DNA from 3 places in the Mumia zhuanghuii genome. Region 1 is predicted to be linked to each of the others. Evidence: riboswitches for the same ligand, from Rfam matches in the RefSeq annotation. Region 1 holds a riboswitch; each other region holds the start of a gene.
What was found. Region 1 has a riboswitch for cyclic di-AMP ahead of ACFSDF_RS14665 (C40 family peptidase). Riboswitches for the same ligand answer to the same signal wherever they lie in the genome.
Positions count from the first base shown of each region.

Region 1 (6,795 bases):
TCCAGTCCCGGTGACGGGCAGGTGTCGCGGCCCTTGGGGCACTCGAAGCTCGGGACCCGCTCGGCGGGTGTGTCAGCGACTCGGTCGTTCTTCTTGCCGCAGCCGCCGTGGAACGTGTGGTAGAGCCCGAGCCAGTGGCCGGTCTCGTGGACGGCCGTGTCGCCCTTGTTGTAGCCGCGGAACCGTCCGCCCGGCATCGAGTCCTTGTGGATGACCACACCGTCCGTCGCGAGCTTCTTCTTGGCGCGCTGCGGGAACGTCGCGTAGCCCAGGAGCTGGAGACCCCCACGCTCGGTCGGCGCACCGATGTAGAGGTTGAGGTCGCGCTTCTTGCCGCGGTGGAGCTCCTTGCGCATCTTGCGCGACGCCTTGGAGCCGAGTGACGCGTAGTACCACGACTTGTTGACGGCGGTGTCGACCTTCTTGACCGAGAACCGGAACCGGGCGCTGCGGGCCTGGCTCCACTGCTTGCCGGCGTAGGCGCGGTTCATCACCTTGATCTGCCGCCGGATCTTGGCGCGGCTGACGGCCTTGGCCTTGGTCGAGGGCTTGATCACGTGGACGTACACGCGCACCTTGATGCGGTGGGGCGCGTCGCCCCGGGCCTCGGGGCTCGTGCGGGCCGAAGGGTCCGCAGCGAGACGGCGCTCGAGGTCCCGCTCGTACGCCGCGGCCGTCGCATCTGACGGCTCAGGGCCGCGGACGACGCCGTCGAGCCCCTCGAGCGTGCGTGCGGACAATGCCTCGGCGTCGCCAGGGTCGCAGGCGTCGTGAGAGGTGTGTCCGTCGCCCTCTGCGGGGTCAATGCCCTCTGCGGCGGCCGCGGGTGTCGTGACCGCTCCCGACAGGACCGAGCCGCTCAGCAGCAGGCTGCTGCTGGCCACGAGGACGGTCAACAGCAGCGGCAGCGCGCGACGTCGGCCGCGCTCAGTCATCGCCACCGGCGTCGTCAGCGTTAAGCGACGCCCAGATCTCCTTGCACTCCGGGCACACGGGGAAGCGCTGCGGGTCACGACTGGGCACCCAGACCTTGCCGCAGAGCGCCACGACAGGCGTGCCCTCGATCATCGCCTCGGTGAGCTTGTCCTTGGGGACGTAGTGCGAGAAGCGCTCGTGGTCACCGTCGTCGAGACGCGGTTGCGTACGGACGTCCTCGGACGTCTGGGCTCCGGGGCTGAAGGTGGTGGACACCTCCGCAGTCTATGTCAGGCAGGTCGTCCGCCCCAGTCCGTCGACACGCGGGTGTGGACGGCTCAGTTCATGTGGGGATCGTCGGGGAAGGTCGAGAGCATCGCGAGATCGCCGCCCTGGCGGCGCAGCACGTCGCGCCACAGGGCCTCCGGATTCGGCGAGAGGAGATCTTCGGCAAAGCCGTCGACGACGACCCACGAGCCCTCTTCGATCTCCTCCTCGAGCTGACCCGGACTCCAGCCGGCATACCCCGCGAAGACGCGCACACCGCGCAGTCCGACGTGCGTGCCGGCCGCGGGGATGTCGAGGTCGACGAGCCCGACGCGGTCGTACATCTCGCGCCACCCGTCCGGCGTCTCGACACCTGCCGAGGCCATCACGCCGATGGCCAGGGCCGAGTCCGACGACACCGGCCCGCCCGAAAAGACGGCCGACGGGCTCGCGACGAGGCTCGACCACTCCGGCAGGACGTCGGAGACCGACGCGTCGAGCGGTTGGTTGAGGATCACGCCCAGCGCGCCGCCCCCATCGTGGTCGAGGACGGCCACGACCGTACGGAAGAACGGCCCGGCGCCGAGCAGCGGCGTCGCGACGAGAAGACGGCCCCGGTACGAGCGGTGACGTGGCGACAAGTCGTCAGGCGTCTCGGCCGGCTCTTGCTCGGTCATCGGGGCCTCCTCACGCCGTCCGTCGCTCGCCTCTCAGCGTACGCCGTGCCACACCGGAACGCGGGCGTCCAGGCCGTAGGATGACGGAACCGTTGACCCACTGCCCCGAGGACGAGATGGCCGACACCGAACACGAGGGCGAGCTCACCGTCGACGAGCTCGCTGCGCGCGTGGGGATGACCGTACGCAACGTCCGCGCCTATGCGAGCCGTGGACTCCTCGACCCTCCGCGACTGGAGGGACGGACGGGCTACTACCAGCGGTCGCACGTCAACCAGCTCAAGCTGGTCCGCACGCTCCTCGATCGCGGCTACACCCTGCAGGCCGTCGAGAAGGCGCTGCAGGACAAGCCGTCCGCGACCGCCGACTACGCGCTCGACCTGATCGGCGTCCTCGACTCCCCTCTCGCCCGCGAGCAGGAGCCGGAGATGATGTCGCGCAGCAGCCTGATCGCGCTCACCGGCGTCCCCCGCGGCACCGACCTCGTCGAGCGGATGGTCGACGCCGGGCTGGTCGCGGTCGTCGACGACGACACCCTCGAGGTCTATCGCCCCGACGTGGTCCGCGCCGGGGTGTCGGCGATCGCCATGGGCCTGTCGCCCGAGACCGTGCTCGAGCTGCTCCCCGCGCTCTCGTCGCCGCTGCGCACGGTGGCCGACGACCTCGTCGCCCGCGTCCGCCACGACATCTGGCAGCCGTTCGCGCAGCGCGGGATGCCCGAAGAGGAGTGGAACTCGGTCGTCACGTCGATCGCCAACCTCCTGCCCGTCGCGGCGCAGGCCGTGGTCGCGGTCTTCCGTGACGAGCTCGGTCACGCGATCGATGAGGCGCTCGGCGAGGAGCTCGCGGCGCTGGCGGAGCAGAAGCCCGCGAGCTGAGCCCCGCAGGCCTCGCTGCGAAGAGACGACGGCCCCACCCGACGCTGGAGGGAGGGACCGTCAGGTGGGGCCGACCTCTGGGGTCGATGCTAGGTCGCGAGGCGGGTCACAGCCCACCCTTGTGGCGTGTGATGTCGCTCGCTCAGCCGCGGACGGAGATGCCACCCGCACCCTGGGGCACGAGCTCGACGAACACCTTGCCGGGCTCGAGCACGACCGGCTTGCCGCCCGCGACCAGCCGGACCGGCGCGCCGGCGTTCTTCTTGCTCCAGCGGGCCTCGAGCATGGTGCCGCCGTGGAGAACGACGGCCTTGCCTTTGCCGGTGAACACCGTCTCGGGGACGGGGTTGCCAGCCGGGTCGCGGTAGCCCGCGTCGGCCTGGCGCGTGAACAGCACGAGCACCGTGTCCGGGGAGAAGTCCTTGCCCTTCTGGGCGTGCCCGTTGACGCGCGTGTAGCGACCATCCGCGTACTTCCAGCGGGTCGCCGAACCCCGCGAGAAGCGGACGTCGAACGAGGTCGCCTTCTTCTTCGCAGCAGTCGGTGTCGCGCCGAACGGGAGGTAGGGGGCGGGGATCGCCGCCTTGCTGGACGCGTGCTGGTCGGCGTAGGCGTCGAGGTCGAGCAGCCGGTCGTACGGGGCACTCTTGGCGGAGTCTCGCGTGAGTGTGAGGTTGCCGGTGTCCTCGCTGTGGAAGTCGACGCCGGCGGCCTTGATCTTGCGGACGGCGACACCGGCGCCGCCGGAGGCGATGAGATGCCCACCGGTCGGCTTCACGAGCGCGATGTCGGTCGTACGGGTCGACCGTACGTGCCCGACCTTGTCCGGAGTCTGGGAGTAGAAGAATGCCGCGAGACGGGTCAGCCCACCCTCGACGAGCTCCTCGACGACCATGTCGGCCTCGGACAGCCCGTACTGCGGAGCACCGGCGGCCGTGTTCTCGATCTTGACGAGGAACGCGGGGTGGTCGGGCAGTCCCTTGGGCGCCGCCTTCCCGGTGAACGGGTTGGCACGGATCAGCGTCGCGGCATCACGGCTCGCGTCAGGCGTGTCGGGCGTCGGCTCCGGCTCGGGATCAGGCGAGCTCGAGCACGCAGCGACGAGGGCGAGCGCAGCGAGGGCAGCGGTAGCGCGCGCGGTCGCGCGGAGGTAGTTGCTCACGGGCATGCTCTCCATGGTGGAGCAGGGCCGGTGCCAGGTGTGGCACCGGCCCTGCCGTGTCGGTCTCGAGGGTCGTACGTCAGGCGCGCAGACGGACCGTGCCGGCGGACCAGCCCTTGGTCCAGATCCGCTCGACCTTCACGCGGCTCCCGGAGTAGGGCGCGTGGAGGATGCGGCCCTTGCCCCAGTAGATGCCCACGTGGTACTTGCGGGATCCGCCGAAGAAGACGAGATCGCCCTTGCGGATGTTCTTCTTCTTGATCTTGCGCACGTGGCGGTACTGCGAGTTCGCGGTACGGGGCAGCTTCACGCCGGCCCTGCGGAACGAGTACGACGTGAGACCCGAGCAGTCGAAAGCGCCCGGGCCACTGGCGCCGTAGCGGTACGGGTCGCCCTTCTGGCGGGCAGCGACGCGCGAGGCCTTGCTGATGCGGGCAGCACGGCGCTTCTTGGCGGCGACGCGCTTGGCCTTCTTGCGGGCCTGCTTGGCCTGCTTGGCGGTCGGGGTCTTGGCTGCGGTGGTCTTGGCGGCCGCCATCTTGGTCGACGAGGTCGACGCCTTGGCGGTGGCGGCCTGCGACTCGCCGGCGGTCGAGACCACCATGACGAACGCAGCGAGCAGTGCGATGGGCAGCGCGACGAGGCGATGCATCCGGGGGTTCGCGAACATGAGTGCGTGGTTTCCCTTCCACGCCTGCGAAGTGAGCTGTCGGATTAGGGCCGAAGGATGGCCCTGCCCTTGCGGGCTTCACCCCGAGCACGCATGACCGCGGACGGTCTTCGTGCAGAGTTGGTTCCTCCGCTCCTGCCCCTGGGTGGGGGTCGATGATGGGGGCGTGTGCAGGTGGGGCAGGACTCGGCGTTTCCCACACACGATGTTCAGTTGTCGAGCCTCCGGGTCGCGTTCTCGGCTGGCTCATGTGAAGTTGTCCAGGCCCGTAGTCGAGCCGCGGGTCACCATAGACACGATTCGAGCCGAGTCTCAAACCCCCCCCAAGCCATCACAAGACGTACATGGGCACCTGTCCAGGTACGGACCCCCTGAGATCACAGGGATCGAACGGGGTCGTCGTGAAGCCGCTCACATTGATCTCGGTTATGCATCGAGACGGTAACAGAATGGTTACGGCCGCAACGGCAGACTTGCCGGAACGGTCAGTTATCCGGCCAGTGCACGCAGCGTTGACACTGCGTTGATGACGGCTGCTGCGACACCGTCGAAATCAGCTCCCGACACTGCAGCGAACCGCACCGCCGTCTGGGCGACCTCCGGCTCCAGTCCGAGCGCAAGCAGCACCGCTGACGGCTCGTCCGAGCCGGCCGCACAGGCAGATCCGCTCGAGCAGACGATGCCGTGGTCGTGCTCGAGGACGAGGAGCACCGCCTCCCCTGAGGTGCCGGGGAAGCAGAAGGACGCGTGGCCGGGGAGGCGGTGCTCGGCGTGTCCCGTGAGGAGTGCGCCGGGCGCGCCCTCGAGCACCTCGCGGACGAACGCGTCCCGCCCCGCGGCCAGGTCGGCACGCTCCTCGTCGCACCCTGGCCCCGTCGCCAGCCGCACAGCGGTCGCGAGACCGACCGCCGCCGCGACATCCTCCGTACCCGACCGGCGACCGCGCTCCTGCCCTCCGCCGTGCACGAGAGGCTCCAGCGCGACCCCTCGGCGTACCCAGAGCGCCCCGCTCCCCTTAGGCGCACCGAGCTTGTGGCCGCTCAACGACAGCGCGTCCACGCCGAGATCGGCCGGATGGACCGCGACGGCCCCCATCGCCTGGACGGCGTCGGTGTGCATCAGCGCGCCGGCCCGGTGGGCGATCGCGGCGAGCTCGGCGACCGGCTGGAGGCTCCCGATCTCGTTGTTGGCGAGCATCACCGAGACGAGCGCGGTGTCCTCGTCGATGACATGCGCAGCCTCCGCGAGGTCCACCACGCCGTCGCCATCGACGCCGAGACGGTGGACGTTGAAGCCGTGGAAGCGTGCCAGGTAGTCGCACGCCTCCAGGACCGCAGGGTGCTCGACGACCGAGGTGACGATCGCGCGACCGCGAGGCCGTGCCAGCGCCAGGCCCTTGACCGCGAGGTTGTCGGCCTCCGTACCGCCGGCGGTGAAGACGACCTCGGTCGGTCGGCCGCCGAGGGCGGTCGCGACCTGTGCGCGCGCCGCGGTCAGCGCACGGGCCGCGGCGTCGCCGAGCCCGTGGCGGCTGGACGGGTTGCCGAACTCTCCCGTGAGGTAGGGCCACATGGCCTCCAGCACCTCACGGCGTACGGGTGTCGTCGCCGCCGCGTCGAGGTAGCGCACCTCAGCTCGCCACCTCGACGTCCAGCCCGAGGTCGAGGGCGCGGACGGAGTGCGTGAGTGCGCCGACGGAGATGAGGTCCACACCGGTCAGGGCGACCTCCCTGATGCCCGGCAGGGTGATCCCGCCGCTGGCCTCGACGAGCGCACGCCCGGCGATCGTCGCCACCCCCGTCCGCAGGTCCTCGAGCGAGAAGTTGTCGAGCATGATCGTGTCGACCCCTGCGGCGAGGACCGCGTCGATCTGGTCCAGCCGGTCCACCTCGACCTCGAGATGGACGGTGTGCGGGAGCCGTTCGCGCGCGACCCGCAGCGCCGCCGTGATCTGCTCGGGGTCGTCGCCGAGCACGGCGAGATGGTTGTCCTTGGCCATCACGGCGTCCGACAGCGAGAAGCGGTGGTTGTGCCCGCCGCCGCACGCGACCGCGTACCGCTCGAAGGCACGCAGGCCGGGCGTCGTCTTGCGGGTGTCGACGATGCGGACGCCCGTGCCGGCGACGGCGTCGACGTACGCGCGGGTCTGGGTCGCGATGCCTGACATCCGTTGGGCGAAGTTGAGGGCGACTCGCTCGGCGCGCAGGACGGCGCGGGCGCGGCCCT
Region 1 is NZ_JBHUFT010000008.1:1,300,100-1,306,894, reverse strand. Features, by position in the region: gene ACFSDF_RS14690 (M43 family zinc metalloprotease) at 1-935, opposite strand, end outside; gene ACFSDF_RS14685 (DUF3039 domain-containing protein) at 928-1,191, opposite strand; gene ACFSDF_RS14680 (YqgE/AlgH family protein) at 1,254-1,859, opposite strand; gene ACFSDF_RS14675 (MerR family transcriptional regulator) at 1,940-2,737, shown strand; gene ACFSDF_RS14670 (DUF3048 domain-containing protein) at 2,880-3,905, opposite strand; gene ACFSDF_RS14665 (C40 family peptidase) at 3,979-4,569, opposite strand; cyclic di-AMP (ydaO/yuaA leader) riboswitch at 4,576-4,731, opposite strand; gene ACFSDF_RS14660 (cysteine desulfurase family protein) at 5,059-6,198, opposite strand; gene nadC (carboxylating nicotinate-nucleotide diphosphorylase) at 6,200-6,795, opposite strand, start outside.

Region 2 (6,795 bases), 410 kb from region 1:
GTCGGCGTCGTCGTCGGTCTTGCGGACGTACGACAGGCGCGGCCACGGCTCGCGCGTGAGCTTGATCCAGGTTGCCCGCTCGGGATGGCGCGAGCGCCGGTTGTAGGGCGGCTTGTGGTGCGCGATCAGCCGGAGCTCGCGCACCTGCGCCTCGAGCGCGGTGGCGCAGGTGATGCCTTCGACGCGGGTCGCGAGCGCGATCATCTCGCCCATGCGGGTGCGGGTCTCGCTCGACGTGAAGTAGGAGCGCACCCGGGTACGGAGGTCCTTGGACGTCCCGACGTACAGGACGTGCTCGTGGCGGTCACGGAACAGGTAGACGCCGGGGGAGTGCGGGAGGTGGTCGGCGAGCCGGCTCTTCTTACGTTGGGCCGGGCTGACCCGCGCGCTGAAGGTCGCGAGCTCCTCCATCGTGGTCACGCCCATCGTGCCGACGCGCTCGAGTAGCGCGTGGAGCACGTCGACAGTGGCCCGCGCGTCGGCAAGGGCGCGGTGGTTGGGCGTCGTCGTGGAGCGGAAGTGGCGTGCGAGGGTGCCGAGCTTGCAGTTGGGGACCTCGTCGCGCACGAGGACGCGGCGTGCGAGGCGTGCGGTGTCGAGGGTCTCGAAGCCGGGCCACATGAGGTCGAGCGCGGCCGAGAAGTGCTTGAGGAACCCGACGTCGAACGGCGCGTTGTGCGCGACGAGCACCGTGCCGCGCGCGAACTCCAGGAACGACGGCAGCGCCTCGCCGATGCGGGGAGCGCCGACGACCATTGCGTCGGTGATGCCGGTCAGCACCGCGATGAAGGTCGGGATCTCGCCCTCGGGATCGACGAGGGTCTGGAACTCGCCGAGGATCTCGCCACCGCGTACCTTGACCGCGCCGATCTCGGTGATCATCGAGCCGGCGGACGCCGAGCCGCCTGTGGTCTCCAGGTCGACCACACAGAACGTGACGGCGGACAGGTCGCGGCCCAGCTCGTCGAGAGTCCCCTGGACGGGGACGGGCGACGCGGGGGAGGGGGCTTTCATGAGGGTGACGTTAGGTCGCGGCTCTGACATCACGGACGAATCGCCGGGTCGTACGGCGTGTCGCTGGTCCCGCTTTCTGTCAGCCCACGGTCGTAGCGTGCCGAGCATGAACGAATCTCGCGTGCTCCACCAGCAGCCGGGACCGGCGACGGGCCACGGCGAGTCCCTCACGATCGACTGCGCCCGCTGCCTGGCGCGCCCCCGGGCGTGCGGCGACTGCGTCGTCACCGCGCTCCTCGGGCCTCCTGACGACGCCGTACGGCTCGACGCCGAGGAGGGGGCAGCACTCGCCGCACTGAGCTCTGCCGGCCTCGTGCCACCGCTCCGGCTCGTGACGTCGGTCGAGAGCGAGGCGCCCGACGAGCCGTGAGGTTCAGGGTGAGTAAGCACACCGTGCACAATCGGGCCCTGTCGTCGTTGATTCTTGGCCCCCACCTTGCGTAGGGTGAGGCTCGCGTGCCTGAGGAGTTCTCTACCCCGGAGAGCGCAGGCAAGCCGCCTAGTTCGGCCGAGGTCCCCCGATCGACGCCGGAGCCGGGGACCCACGCGTTCCTGGGGTGAATCCGCGCTGCACCACGGGCGCGGTAGGGCACGTTCTTGGCCCGAACCCGTCAGCTCACCCGGTAGGCGTCGAGAACGCGAAGGAGACCGTCCCACGTGCGGAACGGCCGCAAGCTGTCGATGAAGGCAGCCATCGCCGCTGGCTCAGGAGTGGTTCTCGCCGCGACGCTCAGTGCGTCGCCGAGTGCAGCAGACCCCCAGGCGCCGAGCCTTGCAGAGGCCCAGCGCAAGGTGGCCAAGCTCAGCCACGAAGCCGAGCAGGCGAACGAGCGCTACCTCGAGCTCAAGACAGAGGTCGAGGGCGCCAAGAAGCAGATCAAGAAGCTCCGCGCGGACGTCAAGGTGCAGGAGTCCGAGGTCGACGGGGTCCGCAACGATCTCGCCAAGACCATCACCGACCGTCTTACCAGCTCGCCGATGGGCCCTACGACCCAGCTGCTCGCGAGCGGTGATCCCGACGAGTTCCTCAACGGCCTGGCGGCGCTGCAGTCGTACAACAGCACGCAGGCCGACCGCCTGGCAGCGTTCGAGCGCGAGGCCGACGAGCTGAAGGTGCGCCGCACGCAGCTCTCGTCCAAGCTCGAGGTCATCTCCGATGCCCAGGGCGAGATGAAGAAGCAGCAGGCGACCCTCGACAAGCGTGTCGCGGAGGCCGAGGCCGTGGTGGCGCGGCTGACGCCCGCGGAGCGCGAAGAGGTCTACAACGGCGATCACGGCGGCGGCACCTCGCGTGACGACGACCGTGCCTCGTCGAGCGCGCCCAAGGTGAACGCCTCCGGCCGCGCCAAGAAGGCGATCGACTTCGCGCTTGCGCAACTCGGTGAGCCCTACGTGTACGGTGCAGCGGGTCCGGGCAGCTGGGACTGCTCCGGTCTGACGATGGCCGCGTTCGGCGCAGCGGGCGTGTCGCTGCCGCACTCGTCGTCGGCGCAGTCGGGCATGGGCACGTCCGTGTCCCGCTCGTCGATGAGCCCGGGCGACCTCGTGTTCTACTACAGCCCGGTCAGCCACGTTGGCATCTACCTCGGTGACGGCAAGCTGGTCCACGCCCCGCGTCCCGGCCGCAGCGTCGAGGTCGTGTCGGTGGACGTGATGCCCGTGAGCGGAGTCCGTCGCGTCGGGTGACGCGCGTGCGGCACCGCGTCGGGTGACGCGCGTGCGGCAAGAGCCCCGGTCCACCTCGCGGTGGGCCGGGGCTTTGTCGTCACGCGGCCAGATGACGTGGCTACTGAGCAACCGACATCCGCAGGCACCGACGGCAGCCGCAGGCCCACCCGTACGTCGGTGCGGCAGCGTCCACGAGTGCGTGTGGGGTGGACGCCCAGCCCCACCAACGGCCGCACGCCAACGGTGCGCTCACCACGCAAGCAGATGCCGAGCTACTGGTAGAGGGACTCGACGTCGTCGCGGTGCTCGCGCATCACGACGTTGCGCTTGAGCTTGAGGGTCGGCGTCACCTGGCCGCCCTCCTCGGTCCAGTCGATCGGGAGGATACGGAACTTGCGGATCGACTCCGCGCGCGAGACGTGCGTATTGGCCTCGTCGACGGCCGTCTGGACCGCTGCGATGACGTCAATGTCCTCCGCGAGCTCCGCGATCGGGGTGTCGACAGCTCGGCCCTGCTGCTCCAGCCAGGGGCCGACCGCCTCGGCGTCGAGCGTGACGAGCGCGCCGACGAACGGCTTGCCCTCACCAACCACGACGGCCTGGCTGACCAGGACGTGGGCGCGGACGCGGTCCTCGAGCACGGCTGGGACGACGTTCTTGCCGCCTGCGGTGACGATGATCTCCTTCTTGCGACCCGTGATCGACACGAAGCCCTCGGCGTCGATCTCGCCGACGTCGCCGGTGTGGAACCAGCCGTCGGCGTCGATCGCCGTGGCGGTGGCCTCGGGGGCGTTCCAGTAGCCGCGGAAGACCTGGCCACCGCGGAACAGCAGCTCACCGTCCTCGGCGACACGCACCTCGGTGCCGGGGAGCGGGCGTCCGACGGTGCCGATCTTGGAGTCCTCGACGATGTTCGCGGCGAGCGCGGCGGTCGTCTCGGTGAGGCCGTACCCCTCGATGACGGTGATGCCGACGCCAGAGAAGAAGTGCGCGAGGCGTTCGCCGAGCGGGGCGCCGCCGGAGATGGCGTGCTCAACGTGGCCACCCATGGCCGTACGCAGCTTGGTGTAGACCAGCTTGTCGAACACGGTGTGCTTCGCCTTGAGCACCGGACCGATGCGCTTGCCGGACTCACGGGCACGGCTGTACGCGATGGCCGTGGAGGTCGCGAGGTCGAAGATCTTGCCCTTGCCCGAGGCATGGGCGTTCTGGCTGGCGCCGTTGTAGACCTTCTCGAAGACGCGCGGGACGGCCAGGATGAACGTCGGCTTGATCTCTGCCAGCTCGGGCAGGAGGTTCTTGACGTCGGGCGTGTGCGAGAGCCTGACGCCTGCGCGGATCGACCCGACCTCGATGATCCGGGCGAACACGTGCGCGAGCGGGAGGAACAGCAGTGTCACCGCGTCGTCACGGTCGAAGATCGCAGGCAGGATCTCGATGCAGCCGGCGAGCTCGAACATGAAGTTGGCGTGGGTCAGCTCGGCGCCCTTGGGCCGGCCGGTGGTGCCCGACGTGTAGATGATCGTCGCGAGGTCGGACGGTGCGACGGCGTCGCGGCGCGCGGCCACGTCCTCGTCGGAGATGCTCGCGCCGGACTCGGCGAGCCCGTCGAGGCCCTCGTCGATGCGCCAGAGCGTCTTGAGTGCGGGGAGGTGCTCGCGCGACTCCTCGACCCGCTTCGCGTGGACGTCGCTCTCGACGACGCAGCCGACAGAGTCGGAGTCGGCCAGGATCCAGGCGATCTGCTCGACCGAGGACGACTCGTAGATCGGGACGCTCACGGCGCCGATCCACCACAGCGCGTAGTCGACCTGGGTCCACTCGTAGCTGGTGCGCGCGAGGATGCCGATGCGGTCACCCGGTGCCACACCGGCAGCGATGAACCCCTTGGCGACGGCGACGACCTGGTCGTGGAACTGGGTGATCGTGAGGTCGACCCACGCGTCGTCCACCCGACGCTGGAAAGCGACCCGTCCCGGGTCCTTGTCCAGCCACGCCAGCACGTCGTTCGTGATGCTCCCGGTGCCCGGGACCTGGTATGTGGCCGGGGTTGCGTAGGTACGCACGCTGCCTCCGTTCAAGAATTACGGGTACGTCGAGAAGACGTACTTCCCCTCGGGCAGGTTACAGTCATCGACCGGAGCACCCCCAAAGGAGACCCGATGCCGGCCGTCGATGTGATCGACCAGACGTACGCGGCGGTTCCACCGTCGGCGTTGCGGAAGGTCCTCTGCGCCGAGGCCGCGTGGGGCGATGTGCTGGCCGACGTGCGGCTTGATTGCTTCGAGGACCGGGGTCTGCGGGGCAAGCGCTGGACGGTCTCACGTGGGCTCGAGGGCACTGCCGAGGTGTGGCTGGAAGAGGTCGCCGAAGGCACGGTGATCCATGTCTTCCTCCAGGCCGATCCGGCGGTCGCGCCGCGGTCGGAGCGGGCGCGCTCCGCGCTCGACCGGGCGTACCGGGTCCGGCTCAAGCGCTGGGTGACCGAGGTTCGCGACACCCTCGACGCCGACCGCGTGGTCGGAGCGGCTCCCGACCACGTCGAGCGCGAGCCGCGTGGGCGTGCCGGGGCCGACAGCACCGCGCGATAAGGTCGGGCCCAGCAACGATCGAGCAGGAGGCTCTCGATGACCGATCAGACGACCAGCGACATCGTGGTCGACGCGGAGCCCAGCGCGATCATGGCAGTCATCGCGGACTTCGCGACGTACCCGACCTGGGCGACCGGCGTGAAGGAGGCCCAGGTCGTCGCCCTCGACGAGTTCGGCGCCCGTGCGACGCAGGTCCAGTTCATCCTGGACGCGACGCCGATCCGCGACACCTACACGCTGGCCTACACCTGGGACGGCGACCACAAGGTCGAGTGGGAGATCGCCGAGCCGGGCGCGATGCTCAAGGGCATGGACGGTGCGTACGTCCTCGACGCGCTGGGCGGTGGGTCGACCCGCGTCACCTACCGGCTCGCCGTCGAGGTCTCGATCCCGCTCCTCGGCATGCTTCGGCGCAAGGCCGAGAAGGTCATCATCGACACCGCCCTCAAAGGTCTGAAGAAGCGCGTCGAGTCGACGCCGGAATGACCGTACGAGGCCGCGGGGTGACCCGCGTGGTGCTCCTGACGGGCAAGGGCGGAGTCGGCAAGACGACGACGGCGGCCGGTACGGCGGTGCTCGCCGGCGAGCGAGGCCTGCGGACGCTGGTGCTGTCGACCGACGCCGCGCACTCGCTCTCCGACGCGTTCGGCGTCTCGGCCGGAGGGTCGGCCGACGGCCACACGCCCGTGGCGGAGCGCGTGTGGATCCAGCAGGTCGACGCGCAGCGACGCTTCGAGGACTCGTGGGCGTCGATCCAGGACTACCTGCGGGCGGTCCTCGACGCCGCCGGCACCGACCCGATCACCGCCGAGGAGATCACCGTCCTCCCGGGTGCCGAGGAGGTGCTCGCGCTCCTGGCGCTGCGCGACGAGGTCGTCTCGGGCGCGTGGGACCTCGTGGTCGTCGACTGCGCCCCGACCGCCGAGACGCTCCGGCTCCTCGCGCTGCCGGAGGCGCTCGGCTGGTACCTCGACCGCCTCGCCACCTCCGGCAGCCGGGTCGTCCGGGCCGTGACACCGGCGCTCGCTCGCGCGGCGGGCGTACCGGTCCCCGAACCGAGGGTCGGTGAGGCCGTGCAGCGCCTGCACGCCGACCTGCGTGAGGTGCGGACGCTCCTGGCTGCTCCCACCTCGTCGGTGCGACTGGTGCTCACACCGGAGTCGGTGGTGGTCGCCGAGGCGCGCAGGGCGCTGACGACGTTGTCGCTGTACGGCTACACGGTCGACGGGGTGGTCGCGAACCGCGTCTTCCCCGACTCGGACGACGACAAGTGGCGCCGCACGTGGGCCGAGGCGCAGCGCGAGACCCTGGCCGACGTGGAGGCGTCCTTCGCGCCGCTCCCGGTGTGGCGCGCCGAGTACGCGCCGAGGGAGCCGGTGGGCGCAGCCGCCCTCGCCGAGCTGGCACGCGCCGCGTACGGGGAGTCCGACCCGGTCGCGGTCGTCGATGCGCCACCGCCGATGGACGTGGTGCGCCGCGGCGCCGAGGTCGAGCTGCGTCTGGCGCTGCCGTTCGCGACCGG
Region 2 is NZ_JBHUFT010000008.1:892,773-899,567, forward strand. Features, by position in the region: gene ACFSDF_RS12725 (DEDD exonuclease domain-containing protein) at 1-1,014, opposite strand, end outside; gene ACFSDF_RS12730 (hypothetical protein) at 1,121-1,384, shown strand; cyclic di-AMP (ydaO/yuaA leader) riboswitch at 1,511-1,660, shown strand; gene ACFSDF_RS12735 (C40 family peptidase) at 1,672-2,700, shown strand; gene ACFSDF_RS12740 (AMP-dependent synthetase/ligase) at 2,955-4,748, opposite strand; gene ACFSDF_RS12745 (polyketide cyclase / dehydrase and lipid transport) at 4,845-5,273, shown strand; gene ACFSDF_RS12750 (SRPBCC family protein) at 5,310-5,759, shown strand; gene ACFSDF_RS12755 (ArsA family ATPase) at 5,786-6,795, shown strand, end outside.
Region 2: linked by a shared signal. The riboswitch ahead of ACFSDF_RS12735 (C40 family peptidase) and the one ahead of ACFSDF_RS14665 (C40 family peptidase) in region 1 are both predicted to bind cyclic di-AMP.

Region 3 (6,795 bases), 810 kb from region 1:
GCGCCCCTGGCTCGTCGTCACGTACCACCGGCCGTCGAGAGCAGTCACGCCCTGCATCCGCGCCGACTGTGCGGCGTGCAGCTCGGTCGGGACCGCGCGCCCGGACCCGTCTCGTACGGGCAGGTGCGTCGTCGGGTCGAGCGTGAAGCGCCAGAGCCGCTGGCTGCGTCCGACGCCGCCGTACTCGCCGGCCACCAGCGCGGGCGGCTCGCCTGGGGCCCCGTACGCGACGGAGAGGAACGAGTACCGCAGGCGACTGCCCTCGTCGCGGCTCCAGGCAGACAGGCGCGCGTACTCCGGCAGCACGACCTCGTACCCGAGCCGTCCGGCCACCCCGCGGCCGCGCCCGCTCAGGTCGAGGCGGAGCAGGTCGGAGATTCGGAACAGCACGATCCCGGCCCGCGTCGCCGCCACGTATAGGTACGGGCCGTACCAGGCGATCCCGCCGGCGTGGATCGGGACCGGGCGGGCCCGCACCCCCCACGGCGTCCTCACCGCGCGGACGAGCAGGACGTGCCGATATCGCCGTGCCGCGAGATCGACGAACGTGAGCCGTGAGCCCGTACGACGCGGGCGGTGGTGGGCATACCAGGTGGCGACGAGGACGTCCCGGTCCGTCGCCCCCTCCTGGGCGTCGGCGGAGGTCGTGACGCCCTGGGGATACCAGTGCTCCGTCTCGGCGTCCGTTGGTTCCCAGGCGAAGCCCTTCGTCACCGCGCTCCCGGGGACGTCGGCCTCGCGCAGCCGCAGCACCGCTCCGTCGAGGAGCGAGGGCACGTCGAGCGGCTCTCCCGCGCGCAGCAGAGCGTCCCGGGCGGCCGGTCGTGTGAGCGCTCCGCGCAGGCCTACGTGTCTCACCGTCACGGGGCTGAGCATCTCGCGTTGCGGGTCCGCGCGCACCCTCTGGCACAATGGCGCAGGGAGGGGAGTATTCCTTCGTCGACCCGTCGTCATCACGGCAGCACCAGGTGCAGCCCGGCGGGTCGAGTCGTGCCAGGCGCGCTTTACGCCGTCGCGGCGGAAGAGACCTCCGGCCTGACGAACGATCCGACCGGAGGAACCTGCCCGTATGAACGTCACACCGCTCGAATGGTGGATCACGATCGGCGTCACCGTCGCCGTGCTGCTGTTCGACGTCATCGTGATCGCCCGTCGCCCGCACGAGCCGTCGATGAAGGAGGCCGGCCTGGCGCTGACGGTGTACGTCGGTCTCGCCATCGCCTTCGGTATCTGGGTGTCGAGCTTCCACGGCGGCCAGTACGGCCTCGAGTTCTTCACAGGCTGGCTCACCGAGTACAGCCTGTCGGTCGACAACCTGTTCATCTTCATCATCATCATGGCGAGCTTCAAGGTGCCTCGGGTGTACCAGCAAGAGGCCCTGATGATCGGCATCATCCTCGCGCTGATCTTCCGCGCGGTCTTCATCGTGCTGGGTGCGGCCGCGATCAACAACTTCAGCTGGGTCTTCTACATCTTCGGCCTGTTCCTTGTGTGGACCGCGTACGGGCTCGTCAAGAGCTATCGCAACCACGATGACGAAGAGGCTGGCGACAACGCGGTCGTCCGCTTCGCCGAGCGCCACTTCAGCATCACGGACGAGTTCCACGGCATGAAGATGGCGATCCGCGTCGACGGCAAGCGCTTGCTGACGCCGATGTTCTTGGTGATCCTGGCGCTGGGCAGCACCGACCTGCTGTTCGCGCTCGACTCGATCCCGGCGATCTACGGCATCACGCAGGAGGCCTACCTGGTCCTCACCGCGAACATCTTCGCGCTGATGGGCCTGCGTCAGCTCTACTTCCTGCTCGGCGGGCTGCTGCAGCGCCTGGTCTACCTGTCGCTGGGCCTCTCGGTGATCCTCGCGTTCATCGGCGTCAAGCTGGTGCTCCACGCGCTGCACACCAACGAGCTGTCGTTCATCAACGGTGGTGAGCACATCGACGTGCCGGAGGTGCCGACGCTGGCCAGCCTGGGCGTGATCGTCGTCGTCCTCGGCATCACCGCGGCTGCAAGCCTCTGGAAGACGCGCAACCAGCCGCCTCCGCAGCGTCCTGACGAGCACGAGGACATTCCTCAGGCCTGACGCGGCCGCGCTGCGCGTCCCTCGCCTCGGCGGTGAGTCCGGTCCCACCCAGAAGCATCGGGTGGGACCAGGCTCACCGCCGTCGTGCGTGAGGGCCGGGTACGGGGGCGAAGAGGGCGCGCCATCGTGGTCCGAACGAGGGTGCAGGCCCGTCATAGCCGAGCGAGACGAGCTTGCGGTGTACGAGGATGACGAGGGCACGTGGACGGGCGAAACGTGCGCTCGTGATCTGGACGTACGTGACGCCGTGGTCGCGAAACCCCTCGTACCGTCCGATGTCAACATTGAACTGGTGGACATCCTCGGCGTGCTGGCGCCCTTCGTACTCGAGAACGAGCAGCCATCGATGGTAGAGCAGGTCGGCGCAGCCGAGGAACCTCCCCTCCACGAAGAGGTCCACGTTGACCTCAGGCGTGGGAAGTCCGGCCATGACGAGCATCGCACGGACCTTCGACTCGCGAGGCGAGCGCGAACGCGGGTTCAGCATCGGTAGGACCTCGAGTGCGCGGTCTGCGCCGGGGCGCCAGGAGTCGCGGATCGCGAGCTCGGCGAGCTCCTCATGTGTGGCGTGACCGTGGCGGAGGAGCCAGTCGCCGGCGGCGACGAGGTCGATGAGGGGCTCCTCGGCACAGCATCCGAGGAATGCCGCGGCGGGTGTCACCCCGCTTGCGTCGAGAGGCGGCATCTCCTTCGTCCGGTGCACCATGATGCCGTCGAGTGCGACGTGATGGTCGTCCGGCACCACGAAGCAGATCGGCTCCAGGGGGAGGTCGTCGTACCCGAGCATCCGGAGGCGCGTGCCGTCGGTGGGCTGAGCGTACGAAGGCACCGCGAGCGCCGCGGCCGCAATCTGGTCGCTGTCGGTCATCGCGTGATCCGTGTGCACCCAGGTCTCGGGATGAAGGCGGCGAAAACGCTTGCCGAGGAGCAGCTTCGGTGAGAGTCCGAGCGGGACCAGCTCGTCGCGCGAGAACGGGCGGTTGGTCAGCTGAGCTGGAAGCGGTGTCGGTGCGGGCATCCCGTCATCTCACGCGTCCTCGCGGGCTCCGTACATCGCCTGCGCGCGCACCTGTGGATGCCGCGGAGCCGAAGGCGTGTGTGGAGAATGCGGGCGCGGTGACTGAGGTCCCACTGTGCGGGCCTCGGTGGGACCGGACTCACCGCCGCTCCGCCGCCCGCACCGCCCTGCCGCCCTGAATGTGGTCACACCGCCACGCTTGGGCTTGATGTCTTGTTTGTGTGGGTTAGCCTGACGGAGGCCTCGCTCGTACGCCGAGTCCCGCCCAAGGGCGAGGCCTACCCCGGATGGCCGGTCACGGGGGCCGGCGAACCTTGATCTGAACGGGCGGGAGTGGGGAACCCATCTCTGGAGCCTTGGCTCCTTGGGGTGAAGCCTTGCCGCACGAACAACGCGGCAGGCCGGGCACCTTCGGCCCGAACCCGACAGCTAACCCCACAGGCGTTGTGAAGGGACAACATGTTCAACGCCCTCCGCGTCGCCCGTCGTGGCGTCGCTCTCACGCTGGCGCTCGCCGGCATGGTTCTGGGGATGCTGGTCTTCACCAGCACCCCCGCCAACGCAGCCAAGGACAAGACCTGGGAGCGCCTCGCCAAGTGCGAGTCAGGCAAGCGCTGGCGCATCAACACCGGCAACGGCTACCACGGTGGCCTCCAGTTCAGCGCGGGCACCTGGCGTGCGTACGGCGGCAAGAAGTACGCCTCGTACGCCCACAAGGCCAAGCGGCGCGAGCAGATCGCGGTCGCCGAGAAGGTCCTCAAGGGGCAGGGCTGGGGCGCATGGCCCGGCTGCTCCCGCAAGCTCGGTCTGAACAACAAGCTCAAGCGCGAGAAGTGGCAGGGGTTCGCCAGGAGCGACCGGTACGCCAGGAAGGGTGCCATCGGGCACTTCCCGCGGTGGTGGCGCAAGAAGTTCTGGTGACGCGTCGCCTGACGTGACACCCGGACCCCGGTGGGCTCTCATTCGAGCTCGCTGGGGTCCTTCACGTATGTCTTGGCCCCGTACGCCGCGCGGTTGACGACCCACGTGATCGCCCAGAGCACGACGCCGATGCCGAGGAGCAGTCCGGCGACCTCGTACTGCTCGGCAGGACGCCCGGACAGTGGCGTCACGAGGTAGAGCGACGTCACGCCGGCGATGACCGGGAGCACGGTGGGGGTCACGAAGTGGTCGTCGTCGACCGGGTCGCGTCGCAGGACCAGCACCGTGACGTTCACGATGGTGAACACCCCCAGCAGGAGCAGGGCCGTCGTCCCGCCGAGCGTGGCGATCGCGTCGTCGCTGGCGCTGAACACGTACGTGATGAGGCCGCACGCGATCACGGTCGTGAAGAGGATCGCGACCCATGGCGTCTGGCGGCGCGCGCCTACATGGGCGAGTCCCGGCGGGAGCACGCGCTGCTTGGCCATGCCGTAGATGAGCCGACTGGCCATCAACATGTTGATCAGTGCAGTGTTGGCGACGGCGAACATCGTGATGAACGGATAGATCTCGTCGATCGGGACGTCCGGGGCGCCGCGTTCGACGACGGTGAGCAGCGGCGTCTCCGAGGCGGCGAGCTCGCCGATCGGGACGAGCGCGACGGCGGTGATGGACACGAGGACATAGATGATGCCCGTGATCGAAAGGCCCGTCAGCATGATGCGAGGGAACGTGCGGACGGGGTCCTTCGTCTCCTCGGCCATGTTGACCGCGTCCTCGAAGCCCACCATCGCGAAGAACGCCAGCGAGGTCGCCGTCGTCACTGCGAGGAAGACGTTCTTCTCGTCAGGCGTGTCGAACGCGACCACTCGGGAGAAGTCGGCGTCCCCCTGCGTCATCGCCCAGATCCCGACGAGGATGACGAGCGCCAGGCCGGTGAGCTCGATGAACGTGAGCGCCACGTTGGTGAGCACGCCGTGCGCGACACCGCGCAGGTTGATCAGCGCCAGCAGGACGATGAACGCCAGCGCGACGAGGAGGATGCCGGTCTTGTCCAAGCTCAGGTTGAACCCCTGGTCGACGCTGCGTGCGACCAGCCGCGATGCGGTCGAGGCGGACGTGATCCCCGACGACATCACGGTGAAGGCCACGAGGAAGGTCAGGAAGTGGATCCCGAACGCCTTGTGGGTGTAGAGCGCGGCACCGGCGGCCTGGGGATACTTCGTGACGAGCTCGAGGTAGGAGAAGGCCGTCAGCGTCGCGATCACGAACGCGAGGATGAACGGCAGCCAGGCCGCGCCGCCGACCTCGGCCGCGACGTCGCCGGTGAGGGCGTAGACGCCGGTGCCGAGGATGTCTCCGACGATGAAGAGCAGCAGCAGCTTGGGGGTGAGAAACCGGCGGAGCTCCGGGGCGCGGCCCTCGTCGGTGGCAGTGGCATCGGGCCTGCTATCGGTCATGACGCTCCTCGTCGTTCGGTCCTGCCCCACTCTCGTGCTCGTGGCGTATGGGTGCAATCCGGCTCGCCAATAGGGAGGACATCGAACATGTGTTCGAGTCCCGTCGTATCCTGTGGCCGTGGGAACGAACAGGCGGTACGGCAGCGACGGGCGTGCCGTCGAGCCGCGCGACGGCGGCGCGGTCCGACACGTGTGGGTGTCGTTGAGCCGGTACGAGGCCGACGCCTACCCCGGTCTCGTCATCGAGTGGCGCCGCGAGTCCCAGGGCTGGGTCGCGCGCGTTGCGTTCGTGCCCGGCAAGCAGGGGGAGGGGACCCTGGTCGAGCAGTGGGTCGAGGCGAAGCGCCTGCGCCCTGCGGGGCCGCCACCCCCGCCGCTGGTCGAGTAGCCCTACGTCAGCTCCACGCCTGCTGCGGTGACGAGGAGCGTCTCGAGGACGGCCGACACGGCGGCGCCGGGCTCGCGCCGGGTCTGGCGGTGGCGGGCGACGACGCGGCGCGACCCGAGGCCGGGAAGTGACACGACCTCGACGCCGGTCGCGAGGTCCTGCTTGAGGGCGAGCGCGGGGACCATCGCGACGCCCTCGCCTGCAGCGACGAGCGCGTGCGCCGCCTCGAAGCTGGAGAACTCGTGCGCCGTACGGAGCCGACCGCCGAACGTCCCCGCGAGCCGTACGAGCGCGCGCGCCGCCGCCACCTGCTTCTCGGCGCCGAGCCACGTGGCGTCGGCGAGATCGGCCAGCTGCGTCGGGGTCGGGAAGGCAGCGGGGATGACGACGCGCCACGGCTCGTCGAGGAGGATGACGTCGTTCATCCCTCGAGGCGCGCCGACGGGGGAGTCCTCGTCCTGCTCGACGAGCGCGAGATCGAGCTCGCCGGCGCGCAGCAGGCGGAGCGCGTCGTCGGGCTCGTGCTCGGCGACGACGACGTCGATACCCGGAAACTCCTCGCGGACCCTGCTCAGCGACGGGCCCACGATCGCCTGGATGGACGTCTGGAACGCTCCGACCGCGACCCGTCCCGAGACTTCCTCGCCCATCGTCGCGAGCGTCTTGCGGGCCTCGACGAGCTCGGACTCGATCCGCTCGGCCGTCTCGGCGAGAACGCGGCCGGCGGGAGTGAGGGTGACGCCGCGCGGACCGCGTACGAGCACGTCGAGACCCTCCTCCGACTCCAGTCGTGCGATCTGCTGGGAGACCGCTGACGGTGTGACATGCAACTCATCTGCTGCCGCCAGGATGCCGCCCGTCCGATAGACGGCCAGCAAGTACGCGAGACGGCGGGGGTCGAGGGAAGGTATTTAGTAATACTAAA
Region 3 is NZ_JBHUFT010000008.1:2,109,140-2,115,934, forward strand. Features, by position in the region: gene ACFSDF_RS18570 (hypothetical protein) at 1-864, opposite strand, end outside; gene ACFSDF_RS18575 (TerC family protein) at 1,070-2,083, shown strand; gene ACFSDF_RS18580 (hypothetical protein) at 2,157-3,101, opposite strand; cyclic di-AMP (ydaO/yuaA leader) riboswitch at 3,397-3,559, shown strand; gene ACFSDF_RS18585 (transglycosylase family protein) at 3,561-4,022, shown strand; gene ACFSDF_RS18590 (APC family permease) at 4,061-5,482, opposite strand; gene ACFSDF_RS18595 (hypothetical protein) at 5,601-5,870, shown strand; gene ACFSDF_RS18600 (LysR family transcriptional regulator) at 5,873-6,781, opposite strand.
Region 3: linked by a shared signal. The riboswitch ahead of ACFSDF_RS18585 (transglycosylase family protein) and the one ahead of ACFSDF_RS14665 (C40 family peptidase) in region 1 are both predicted to bind cyclic di-AMP.